2 regions of the Gordonia sp. ALPHA1B1 genome follow, and region 2 is predicted to be linked to the other one. Evidence: riboswitches for the same ligand, from Rfam matches in the RefSeq annotation. Region 2 holds a riboswitch; the other holds the start of a gene.
What was found. A riboswitch is a leader RNA that binds a small molecule or an ion and turns the genes downstream of it on or off. The one in region 2 is predicted to bind cyclic di-AMP.

Region 1 (5,961 bases), on a different contig from region 2:
CCACGGGCACCCCCGACGCCGACGCCTCCAGGTAGACGATCCCCAGGCCCTCGACGTCCAGGCCGCGCCCCCTCGTCCGGGACGGCATCGCGAAGACGTCCGCGATGTTGTGGTAGGCCGCGAGGTCGTCGGCGGGCACCGAACCGGTGAAGATCACATGGTCGGCCACCCCCGTGTCGACCGCGAGGTCGCGCAGGGTCTTCCCGTAGGGACCACCGCCCACGATGACCAGCGTCGCGTCGGGGATGGTGCGCCGGATCAGCGGCAGCGCGCGGATCAACACATCCTGCCCCTTGCGGGGCACCAGCCGCGACAGGCAGAGGATCGTCGGACGTTCCCCGAGGTCGAGACGTTCGCGAAACCGCTGTCGCAGCACCGGATCCGGGGCGAACCGCTCGGTGTCGACACCGGGGGGCAGGTGTTCCAGGGCCGCGCGGGCGCCGAAGGCCGACGCGAATCGGCCGCGGGTGTATCGGCTGACGAAGGTGATCACATCGGTGTGGCGGCCGATGTGCCCGAGCACCTGCCGCGCGCCCGGCAGCATCGACCACCCGACCTCGTGACCGTGCGTGCTGGCGATGATCCGCTGCGCGCCCGCGCGACGCATCGCCGGCGCCAGCACGGCCAGCGGCGCGGCCGCGCCGAACCACACCGTCGAGATCTGTTCGCGGCGCACGATCTCCGCGGCACGCCGCGCCACGAACGGGGTGGGGAGCATGAGCGTCGTCGGGTGCCGGTACACCCGATACGGGGCGGCCGCGTCGAACTTCTCGTGCGAGTCACCGCGCCACCGGGGCGCGTAGACGACCACGTCCTCCGGCGGCAGCAGGTCCACCAGATTCTGCAGGTAGGACTGGATCCCGCCCGGACGGGGCGGAAAGTCGTTGGTGAGCAACAACGTTCGAGACATCAACGGGCCTGCGCTTCGAGCCACCGCTGCCATCCCGCGACCAGTTCGGCACGCGTCAGCCCGAGACTCGAGGCGATCGCCGCGTCCTGCGCCGCGGGCAGGGCCGACGCCGCGACCCCCATGTACAACTTCTTCAGCCGCGCCTCGTCGAATCGATCGGCGACGTAGGCGGCCAGCGACCACGCACTCTGATAAGCCACCTGTGAAGTCTGACCGTCCATCGCGAAGTCGGTGTCGGCGGGTGGCCCGGTCGGAATCCGATCGGCACGCACGGACGCGATCAGGTCGGGTGCGGCATCCGCGATCCTCGTATAAGTCCCGTTGCGCCCGACGTATTCGGCCACGCCCTCGATGATCCAGAGCGGCGCGTCGAGCGCGGTGTGAACGCGGGCCGCGACATGGGTCAACTCGTGCCGGAGAACCACCGCGAGCGTCGGTGCGGCGAGTTCCCGGGCCGCCGGGGTCAGGATGATGCGCTGTCCGGTCGCGGTGCGCTGGACCAGGTCGAGGCTGCTGAACACGGTCGCGGCCGCCGCGGTCCCGGTCGCCGCTCGGCCCTCGGGTACGAGGGCGGCGAACTCGTCGTCGGTCGCCGTGGCGACCACGACGGCGCGGCGATCCCAGTCGTCGCCCCAGAAGTCACTGACGGCATCCACCGCCCCGGGCAGCTCCCGCTGCAGCGTCGCCACCGTCGACGACGTTCGGGGATACGAGGCGACCACCGACGTGCCGCCTGCGGTGGCGGTGTCGGCCACCTGGAGTCCGGGCAGCTCCCACATCTGAGTAGGTGCGGGTTCTCCTCCCAGGGCCGTGGCGTCTCCGACGAGGCGCCAGGCCTCGCCGTAGCGGGCGACCACGAACTGGGTGCCGACGACCACCTCGGCCTCGTCGACTCCCGGGACCCCCTCGCCGCCGAGCGCATAGCGCAACTCCACCGGAGCGACCCACGAGTCCGAACTCCCCCCGGCATCGAGGAGCTCCTGCAACTCACCGGGTACGAGCACCTCCGCCTCTTCGGTGGGCGCAAGCTGATAGCCGAACCTTGCGAACCGCAGGGTGCCGCTGCGACCGTTCCGCGGCGTGAACCGGCTGGGCGCGAAACCCGCGGCGGCCGTGACGAATCTGTCCTTGAACGCCGGGGTGGCAGCGGTGTCGACGAGGGTGCCGATCGCCCGCACATCCCCGGAACGCACCGCTTCGGTGAGCGCGTCGAGCAACCGCGTGACGCCCGCCGCTCGATCACGCTCGTAGACGTTGACCGCGGGGCTCGACGACACGGGCGCTGCGGACGAGCCGGGCCCGCCGGGCACATCGACCGTGCCGCACGCGGTGGCAACTGCGATGACCAGAACGACCACGGCCGAGACGAGGCCGGCGCGCCCGCGCGGTGAGGTCACCGGTGGGACTAGAACCGGCGGGCAGAGTTGTACGGTCCGGCCTCGTCGAGCGGCTCGACCTTGACCGGAACGCCGAAGGTCGAGGCGTGGATGACATAACCGTCACCGACGTACATACCGACGTGATGGGCATCGGGATAGTAGATGACCAGATCACCGGGCTTGAGATCGTTCTTCTCGACCGGCTGACCGCCGGCCATCTGCGCCTGACTCGATCGCGGGATGGTCTTGCCGGCCTGCCGGAACGCCCACACCATGAGTCCCGAGCAGTCGAACGAATTCGGTCCGGTGGCGCCCCACACGTAGGGGTCACCGATCCGGGTGAGCGCGGCGTGGGTGGCGATCAGCCCGGCGGCGGTGCCCTTGGGCACCAGTCGCGGATCGAAGTCGAAGGTCGGACCGCGCAGAGCCGCCAACTGCTTGCCGGTCATCGACTTGTAGATCGACCGGATCTGGATCGCCTGGAGCTGCAGGTCGGCTTGCTTCGTCTGGAGGTCACCACGGACCCGTTCGGCGCGGGAGACCGCCTCGGAGGCGGCCACCGCCGTGCGCTCGGCATCCTTCTTCGCGATGGCGGTCCTGGCCCGTACCTTCTTGATCGCGGTCAGGTCCACCGACGCCTGACGCGAGATCATGTCGAGACCCGACATCTGGTCCAGGAGCGCCTGCGGGGAGTCGCTGACCATCACGGCGTACAGCCCGCTGACCCGCGCGCCCTGATAGCTGGCGCGGACGATCGCGTCCACTCGGTTCTGGTGCACGGCGAGCTGGGCGCGGCTGGTGTCCAGCGTCTGCTGCGCCTCGGCCGCGGCTTTCTTGGCCGCCGCCACGATGCCGCGCTGCTTGTCGTACTCGATCTTGGCGTTGTGCATCGCCTCGGTGGTCTTCTCCGCGTCGATGCCCAGTTGCTTGTAGCGGTCGAGCAGCTGATCGGCCGAGCGTGCGGGCACCGCACGGGCGTCCCCGACGCCGCCGGCGACGGTCGGTGCCAGAACGGCGAACGCCGACAGGACACAGAGCGCCACCATCAGCGGACCCGAACGCATCCTCGGCCGCGTCGCGCGACCACGCCCCTCCCCGATCAGCACGGTCTACTCACTCCCTCGTGTGTGCTCGTCGATCCCTGAGCATCCCGGGCCCCTGCACCCGTACCCCGCGTCCCGTCGACCACCCTAGGCGGCCGACCGGCCCCCGGGACTGGTTCGGGCGGATCGCAATCCACGCGATCCGCCCGTCCAGAGACCTTCGTGCTCAGTCTGTTCGTGTTCAGTTGTCGTCAGTACCGACGGATGCCCGTCAGGGTCCACTCCTTGACGGCGTCGCGCTTGACCGGCGTGCCGTAGTTGGACGAGTGGACGAACTGACCGTTGCCGACGTAGATGCCGGCGTGGCCGCCACCGTTGAAGATCATGACGTCGCCGGGCTTGGCCTCGGAGTACGACACCGCGCGTCCGCCGCCGAGCTGGCCGTAGCTGTCGCGCGGGATGTTCTTGCCGGCCTGCTTGTAGGACCAGTAGACGAGGCCCGAGCAGTCGAATGCGTTGGGGCCGGCGGAGCCGTAGGAGTACGGCGCACCGATCTTGCTCTCGGCGGCCTTTACCGCCTTCTGACCGGCGGTCAGCTGCGGCTGGCCCAGGGGCGCGCCGCCACCCTGCGGACGGAACTGCTGCGGGATCTGCTCCGGCGCGATACCCGGCACGGTGAACTGCCCCAGGTTGGGGATCTCGACCGTGGCGGCGGGCGACTTCTTCACCGGCGTGGCCTCAGGCGCGGGCTTGGCCTCCGGGGCCTTCGCGCCGGGCAGGGCCGGGATCTCGAAAGTGCCCAGCGGGGTGTGGACCGGGGCGGCGAGAGCAGGGCCGGCGGCTGCGGCGAGCGAACCGAGTGTGATCGATCCAGCGATCACCGCCTTCTTGGCGACCGTGCTGCCACGATTGGGCTGTTCCAAACGATGTTTGGCCACGAAGCGAGTTCTCCTTCAGATCTTCCTCTACCGCCGACCGAGTTAGCTGTCGGGTTCGGGCCGGAAGAGTGGCCCTACACGTTTTCGCGCATGAGGTATCCACTGGACACTCATGCATGGCAACGCGATTCACCCCGATTCGGATCGGTTTCGACCGAGTCGCATCAGTGGTGATGCGCTCCGACGAGCCCGTCCGAAGGTTGTGGTTCCCCGGTTCGCCCGCGAGGGCGATTGAGCGGTGACTACTGCGGACCACTTCTGTTGAAGCGGGACGCTCCGCAAAGGTCTCAGAAAGGTTACGAAATCGGATGCGCTCTGTCCACTAAGCGACAGACAGCCAAACCTCGGCCGCTTCTCAGCCTGCCCTGAGGACGGTCACAGAAGCGCGTCGATCCGGCGCCTGAACTGCGGTTTTGGCTGATCTTGCAGATCGTGCAGCGCCGCTGGTCACCATTGCAGCAGCCTGCAGAACGTCGATGGCGAGGTCCAGTTCGGCATCCGCGTCCGAGGTGGCCGCCGTTACCGAAACTCCACCTTCGTGCGGCATATCGTCCCAGCTCGGGCCACCAAACAGCACTGTCATCATGCACCCGTCGCAAGCGACGGGACGAGCCGGGCAGCGCGCACAATCGACGTACATAATGTGATCTCCATCTCATCTGGCGAGGGTGGGCCGCGTCGGCCCCGTTACGGGTCGTTGTGACCGTGAGAAGACCGCATTTCTCACGTCCAGGTGGAGACTAGGGGCGCCCACCGACAAGTCCGTCGAACAGCGATCGACACAGCAGTCACACGGGTCACACGACACGATGTCGGAGCGTCGCGGTCGCGATGTCGGTGGATCGAACTAGTGTTCGCCGGGTGACGCAGACCAGCGTGGACGGCTCGCCCGCGGGGCAGCTCACCTTCGCCGACCTGGAGGCCGCCGACCAGGGGGCCACGGGTGAGACGTCGAACGAGTTCAGCGACCGGTCGCTCTTCGAGACGACCCTCGTCGTCGTCGACCTCGAGACCACCGGGTCCGACCCGGTCCGCGACCGGATCACCGAGATCGGCGCGGTCAAGATCCGCGGCGGCGAGGTGGTCGGCGAGTTCGCCACGCTGGTCGACCCCGGCCGGCCGATCCCCCCGCAGATCGTGACCCTCACCGGCATCACCACCGCGATGCTGACCGACGCCCCCCGGATCGAGTCGGTGCTGCCGTCGTTCTTCGAGTTCGCCCGCGGCTCGATCCTGGTGGCCCACAACGCTCGTTTCGACATGGGTTTCCTTCGGCAGAACGCGATCCGGCTCCACCTGCCGTGGACGTTCAGCCTCAGCCTGTGCACGGTGACCATGGCCCGGCGCATCCTCAGCCGTGACGAGGCGCCGACGGTCAAGCTCAGCGCGCTCGCCGACCTGTTCGACGTCTCCGTGCGGCCCACCCACCGGGCGCTCGACGATGCGCGCGCCACGGTGGAGGTCTTCCACCGGCTCCTCGAGCGCGTCGGCAATCAGGGCATCGCGACCGTCGGCGACCTGACGTCGTATCTCCCGAAGACCAACCCGCGCCTGCGCGCCAAACGCGCACTCGCCGACCATGTCCCGGCCCGGCCCGGGGTGTACCTGTTCCGCGGCCCGTCGAACGAGGTCCTCTACGTGGGCACCGCGGTGGACCTCCGCCGCCGGGTCCGGTCGTACTTCAGTGGCAA
Region 2 (5,961 bases):
CGCACGTTCTTGGAGACGCTGGGTGCCGGTTCGAGCACCTTCACGCTCAACGCCTGCGGGCCGCGACGACCGGCGGCCATGCCGAACTCGACGCGCTGGCCCGGCTTGAGCGCCTCGACTCCGTCGGGCAACGCTGCCGAACGGACGTAGACGTCCTCACCGCTCTCCTGGGAGAGGAAGCCGAAGCCCTTGTCCGCGTCGTACCACTTCACCTTGCCGGTCGGCACTGTGCTCACCCTCATCTGTTCTAGATCTGTCGAAAAACGACCCGTCACGACAAAAGACGCCGTCACCCATCTCGCGGCCCGGACGGTGGAAGACCGTGCGAGCCCAGACGGATGCAAGGCGCCTGCTTCGGACCATCCTAGCCAACGCCCCACCGCGCGGTCACACCATTACCCGGCGGGCACGGATCGCGCGGCGTCGCACCGGCGCGCGTTGCACTACCGTGGCGGGTATGCAGAAGACATCCTCCCCGCGGTTGCTGCAGGCTGCCGGGGTCGTGTTCATGATCGGAATTCTGGCGATCGTGGCGTTGTTCCTGACACCGTTGGTGACCGGCGGCGACACCGCGCCGACCGCCGTCTATCTGCTGACCATGTGCGCACCGCTGGGCTTCGTCCTGGGCCTGGTGTACGCACTCCGTGCCGGACGCCGAGCCAGGTGAGGACCGTGACCACAACCATCGACACCACCCCCGATCTCTCCCCCGTCTCCGACGGGCGGGCGCTGCGTGACGCGTACAGCTGTTTCCCGTCGGGCGTCGTGGCGGTGTGTTGCGAACAGCGTGACGGGGATTCGACCACATTGATCGGAATGGCCGCGAGCTCGTTCACCACCGTGTCGCTCGACCCGCCGCTCGTCTCGGTCTGCGTCCAGAACACCTCGACGACCTGGCCGCGGATCCGTACCGCACCGGCCATCGGGGTCAGCGTGTTCGCCGGCGACCAGATCGAACTCTGCAAGCAGCTCGCCGGGTCGTCGGAGCACCGGTTCGACGGCATCACGCCGCTGAGCACCGATCGCGGGGCGGTCTTCGTGCCCGACGCGGCCGCCCACCTGTCGTGCACGATCCACAACGAGATCCAGGCCGGCGACCACACCGTCGTGTTGCTGGAGATCGGGACCTTGCGCGCCGATCCCGACATCGAGCCCCTGGTCTTCCACGCCAGCACCTTCCGCGCCCTGGAGGCGCGCACGGACCCGACCCGGAAGTGAGTCGCCCAGCACCATGAGCACGGTCGGCCTCGGACTGCCGCTGCCCCGCTCCCCGCGGGAAGCAGCGACCTCCGACGCGCCCACCGACGGGCCGTTGCTCGACACCTTCGGTCGGGTCGCGAAGGATCTCCGGGTCTCGGTCACCGACCGCTGCAATCTGCGGTGCTCGTACTGCATGCCGGCCGAGGGCCTCGACTGGATGCCCACCGACCAGGTGCTGTCCACCGACGAACTGATCCGGGTGCTCACCGTCGCAGTGCGCCACCTGGGAATCGAGCGCATCCGATTCACCGGCGGCGAACCACTGCTGCGCCGCGACCTCGAGGACGTCATCGCCGCCGTCGCGGGCCTCCCGCAGTCGCCCGAGATCGCGATGACGACGAACGGACTCGGACTGACCCGGCGGGTCGGCGGTCTGGTCGACGCCGGCCTCGGCCGTATCAACATCTCGCTGGACACCATCGACCCGGCCCGCTTCGCCGAGATCACGCGCCGGGACCGTCTGTCCGATGTGCTCGACGGCCTGGCGGCGGCCCGCCGCGCCGGGCTCGACCCGGTCAAGGTCAACGCCGTGGTACCCGACCGCAGCGACCTGCCCGGAGTCCCCGACCTGCTCGCCTACTGTCTCGAGCACGGTTACGAGCTGCGCATCATCGAACAGATGCCACTCGACGCCGACCATGCGTGGCAGCGAGCACAGATGGTGACCGCACAGGAGATCCTCGCGACCCTGCGGAAGCGGTTCACCCTGCTGCCCGACCCTGCGCCACGTGGGAGCGCGCCCGCCGCCACGTGGCTCGTCGACGGCCACCGCGGCGCGCACGGCCCGGCACGCGTCGGGGTGATCGCGTCGGTCACCCGGCCGTTCTGCGGGGACTGCGACCGCACCCGGCTCACCGCGGACGGATCACTGCGCAACTGCCTGTTCGCGACGTCGGAAACCGACGTGCGGCACGCGTTGCGCACCCTCCCCGACGACGAGATCGACGCCGCCCTCGCGCGCCTGTGGCGCGCGAACATGTGGGCGAAAGCGGCGGGCCACGAAGTGAACGCGGCGGGCTTCACCCAACCGGATCGGCCGATGTCGGCGATCGGCGGCTAGGCTCGCGTCCGATGCAGCTCACAGTTCGTTTCTTCGCGGCCGCGCGCGCCGCGGCCGGTGCCGAGGAGAAGGTGATCGACGTCGACCCGTCGACCCCGCTCGGCGCCCTCGAGGGCATCCTCGCCGCCGGAAACCCCTCCCTCGCCACGGTTCTCGAACGCTGCTCGTATCTGCGCGACGAGATCGCGTTCTCCGATCGGACGCGTGCGCTCGGCACGTGCACGACACTCGACGTCCTCCCCCCGTTTGCCGGTGGCTGACGCCACACCCGGCCTGTGACCTTAGTCACATCACGGTGCGGTAACAGGATGGGCACGGGACGGCCACTAACCCGTTGAACTGGGATGACGGCCGAAGTGGGTCGGAAGACCCGGATCCGGGCCGAAAATCGCTTGCGTCCAAGCAGGTGATTCAGTCCAACGAACGACGTACTGTTCGAAGCGTCCTCCTCGGAGGTCACGACACAGCAACCAAGACATAACGTCCCACCGGCCGCGCCGAGCCTCGTTCCGCCGGTGGGAACGACAAGCAATCTAGGAACGAGGACGGGGGACCCAACCTCATCCCCTGAGACCGGGCACCACACCAGGTGTCCTCGGGGTTAAGTCCCGGAAGTCGCGGCGACCACCACGACGACCCGGGACCGAGCACCTCTCGCTCGAACCCGACAGCTGACTTCGTAGGCGCGTGGAGAGAGGAAACACAGACATGTCCGGACGTCATCGCAAGCAGACGACCAGCACGGCCGCCAAGACCATCACCAAGGTCGCCCTCACCGGCGCGGTCCTCGGCGGCGGAGCAGCCCTCCTGGGCACCGGTACCGCCAATGCGGCCACCGACGCCGAGTGGAACCAGGTCGCGCAGTGCGAATCCGGTGGCAACTGGGCCATCGCGACCGGCAACGGCTACCACGGCGGCCTGCAGTTCTCCCCGAGCACCTGGACCGGCCACGGCGGCGGCGAGTTCGCCCCAACCGCCGATCAGGCCTCGCGCGAGGAGCAGATCGTCGTCGCCGAGCGTGTGCTCGGTTCGCAGGGCAAGGGTGCCTGGCCCACCTGTGGCACCGGCCTGTCGGGCTCGACCCCGCGCAGCGCGCCGACCGACACCCCGCGTGAGATCGCCCCGGTGCTCCCCGGCGGCAACGGCAGCGTCGACCTGGCGAAGACCACCGAGGACGTCGCCAACCAGGTCACCGACGCCCTCACCGAGGCCGGCGTCAGCCCCGAGATCAAGAACCTCTGGCAGGCGGCCAAGGACAGCGGCGTCACGCTGAACCAGGACCAGATCAAGCTGTTCAACGACAACAAGCACCTGCTGCCCAACCCCTGATCGCCGCTCGACGCCTGATCTGGGACCCAGACGAAGGGCCCCGCACGATGGACCATCCGTGCGGGGCCCTTTTCCATTGGTTTCGACAAGCTCAACCAGCGGGGGTCAGCTCAACCAGCGGGGGGTCAGCTCAACCAGCGGGGGTCAGCTCAACCAGCGGGGGGCGGGGTCAGGCCGAGTTGACCCATTCGTCGGTGCCGTCGTCGAAGAACTGGTGTTTCCAGACTGGCAGGCGGGCCTTGACCTCGTCGACGAGGCGCGAGCAGGTCTCGAACGCCGCCCGACGATGGTCGGCCGCCACCGCGACCACGAACGCGATGTCGCCGATGACGAGGTCGCCGACCCGGTGGGACACCGCGACCGCGCGCACCCCGTGGACCGCGGAGACCTCCGCGACGACCTCGGCCAGGACCTTCGTCGCCGTGGGATGCCCCGAGTAATGCAGCGCGGTCACGGTGCGGCCGCCGTCGTGGTCGCGGACCGCGCCCACGAACCCGACCACCGCACCGGCTTTACCTTCGGCGGCGTCGATGACCATCGCCTCGTGGTCGGCCAGCGTGATCGGCTCGTCGACGACCGCGGTGTGCACCACGTGCGAGCCGGCCTCTCGGGTCATCGGTGGTCGCCTCCGCGGATCTGATCGAGCGCGTGGTGGACGACGCCGGCGAGGACGCCGAGCCCGTCGCGGACCCCGCCGGTCGAACCGGGCAGGTTCACGACGAGGGTCGTCCCGGCGATTCCGGCGAGTCCGCGTGAGAGGACCGCGGTGGGCACCGTCGGCAGCCCGGCCGACCGGATGGCGTCGGCCAGACCCGGGATCTCGACGTCGAGGAGCGGGCGGGTCTGCTCCGGAGTCCGGTCCGTGGGCGTCAAACCCGTTCCGCCCGTGGTGATGACGAGGTCGACCTCGGCGTAGATCGCGGCGCGGAGGGCCTCGCCGACCGGCGGGCCGTCGGCGACGACGTCGCACTCGTCGACGGTGAAACCCTGCTCGACCAGCCAGGCCTCGATGATCGGTCCGGACCGGTCTTCGTAGACACCGCTGCTGGCGCGGTTCGACGCGACGACGACGCGCGCCACGCGAGGAGTTCTCTGGTCAGTCATGAGCCGGGTCAGACGGTTCGCGGTACCAGTCGCCGGATTTGCCGCCGGTCTTGGCGAGCAGGCGGATGCCGTCCATCTGCGCCCGTCGGTCGACGGCCTTGACCATGTCGTGAAGCGTCAGCCCGGCGACTGCGACCGCTGTCAACGCCTCCATCTCCACACCCGTCTGGCCGGAGGTCGCCACGGTCGCGGTGACCTCGATCGTGTCGGCGCCGATCGCGAAGTCGACCTCCACCGACGACAACGCCAGCTGATGGCACAGCGGGATCAACTCGTCGGTGCGTTTGGCCGCCATGATCCCGGCGATGCGCGCCGTGGCCAGCACATCTCCTTTGGGCAGCCGCGACTCGCTCAGGAGACCGATCACCTCGGCGGTGGTGTGGAACGTGCCGGCGGCGACGGCGCGACGCTTCGTCGTCGGCTTGGCGCCGACGTCGACCATGCGGGCCGTTCCGGACTCGTCCAGATGACTCAGCCGAGAGCCGCCGGCCGGCCCGGTGTCCCGGGCGTCCGACCCACCTTCGTCAGTCCCGGTGGGCGGCATCGACGTCAGCGGTTGACGATGGTCTTCGACTGCACGAACGGCAGGTCGTCGACCGGAAGCGGGAACTCGGTGTCGCCGAACGGCGACAACGCACCCGAGATGTGGGTCGCGAGTTCGGAGACCGCGTGCTCGGCGGCATCGCCGTTCTCGTCCTGCGGCCAGCCGTTGTCGACGTAGTGCTTCTTGCCCTTGGCAGATTCGACGACCTTGCCGGTGCCGGCCCCCGCTTCGCCGGAGGAGGGTGTTTCAGCGCCAGATTTGTTTGCCACGTCGTGCATTGTGCCATGCCGTTCGAATGAACAAGACCCGTGTCCGGGGCGGAAGTCCCGTGCCGGGGCTAAGGTCGTCGCAACACAGGTCACGCCCCAGGAGGCGCCCATGGTCGCCCAACCGGTCCAGGTCGCCGGCTACCGGGTGATCACGCGGCTGGGGAGCGGCGGAATGGGCACCGTCTACCTGGTCGAGAATCCGCAACTTCGTCGGCGCGAGGCCCTCAAGGTGATCTCGATCGCCGAGACCGTCGACGAGGAGTTCGCGCGCCGGTTCAGTCGCGAAGCACAGACCGCGGCCGCCCTCGACCATCCGTCGATCGTCACGATCTACCACTACGGCGTCGCCGACGGCGACCCCTGGTTCACGATGGCCTACCTCGACGGCCGCGACC

Region 1: it holds a riboswitch for cyclic di-AMP, as region 2 does, so the genes downstream of both, FFS52_RS00305 (C40 family peptidase) here and FFS52_RS22580 (transglycosylase family protein) in region 2, are expected to answer to the same signal.

The regions. Positions count from the first base shown of each region.
Region 1 covers NZ_SCOC01000001.1:64,092-70,052, reverse strand. The annotation lists gene FFS52_RS00320 (glycosyltransferase family 4 protein) at 1-910, opposite strand, end outside; gene FFS52_RS00315 (hypothetical protein) at 910-2,307, opposite strand; gene FFS52_RS00310 (NlpC/P60 family protein) at 2,316-3,353, opposite strand; gene FFS52_RS00305 (C40 family peptidase) at 3,584-4,270, opposite strand; cyclic di-AMP (ydaO/yuaA leader) riboswitch at 4,287-4,518, opposite strand; gene FFS52_RS00300 (hypothetical protein) at 4,626-4,856, opposite strand; gene FFS52_RS00295 (DEDD exonuclease domain-containing protein) at 5,132-5,961, shown strand, end outside.
Region 2 covers NZ_SCOC01000060.1:652-6,612, reverse strand. The annotation lists gene FFS52_RS22605 (cold-shock protein) at 1-227, opposite strand, end outside; gene FFS52_RS22600 (hypothetical protein) at 458-667, shown strand; gene FFS52_RS22595 (flavin reductase family protein) at 673-1,218, shown strand; gene moaA (GTP 3',8-cyclase MoaA) at 1,232-2,320, shown strand; gene FFS52_RS22585 (hypothetical protein) at 2,332-2,580, shown strand; cyclic di-AMP (ydaO/yuaA leader) riboswitch at 2,806-3,022, shown strand; gene FFS52_RS22580 (transglycosylase family protein) at 3,029-3,649, shown strand; gene FFS52_RS22575 (molybdenum cofactor biosynthesis protein MoaE) at 3,819-4,265, opposite strand; gene FFS52_RS22570 (molybdenum cofactor synthesis domain-containing protein) at 4,262-4,753, opposite strand; gene moaC (cyclic pyranopterin monophosphate synthase MoaC) at 4,746-5,297, opposite strand; gene FFS52_RS22560 (hypothetical protein) at 5,303-5,575, opposite strand; partial or broken gene FFS52_RS22555 (serine/threonine-protein kinase) at 5,676-5,961, shown strand, end outside.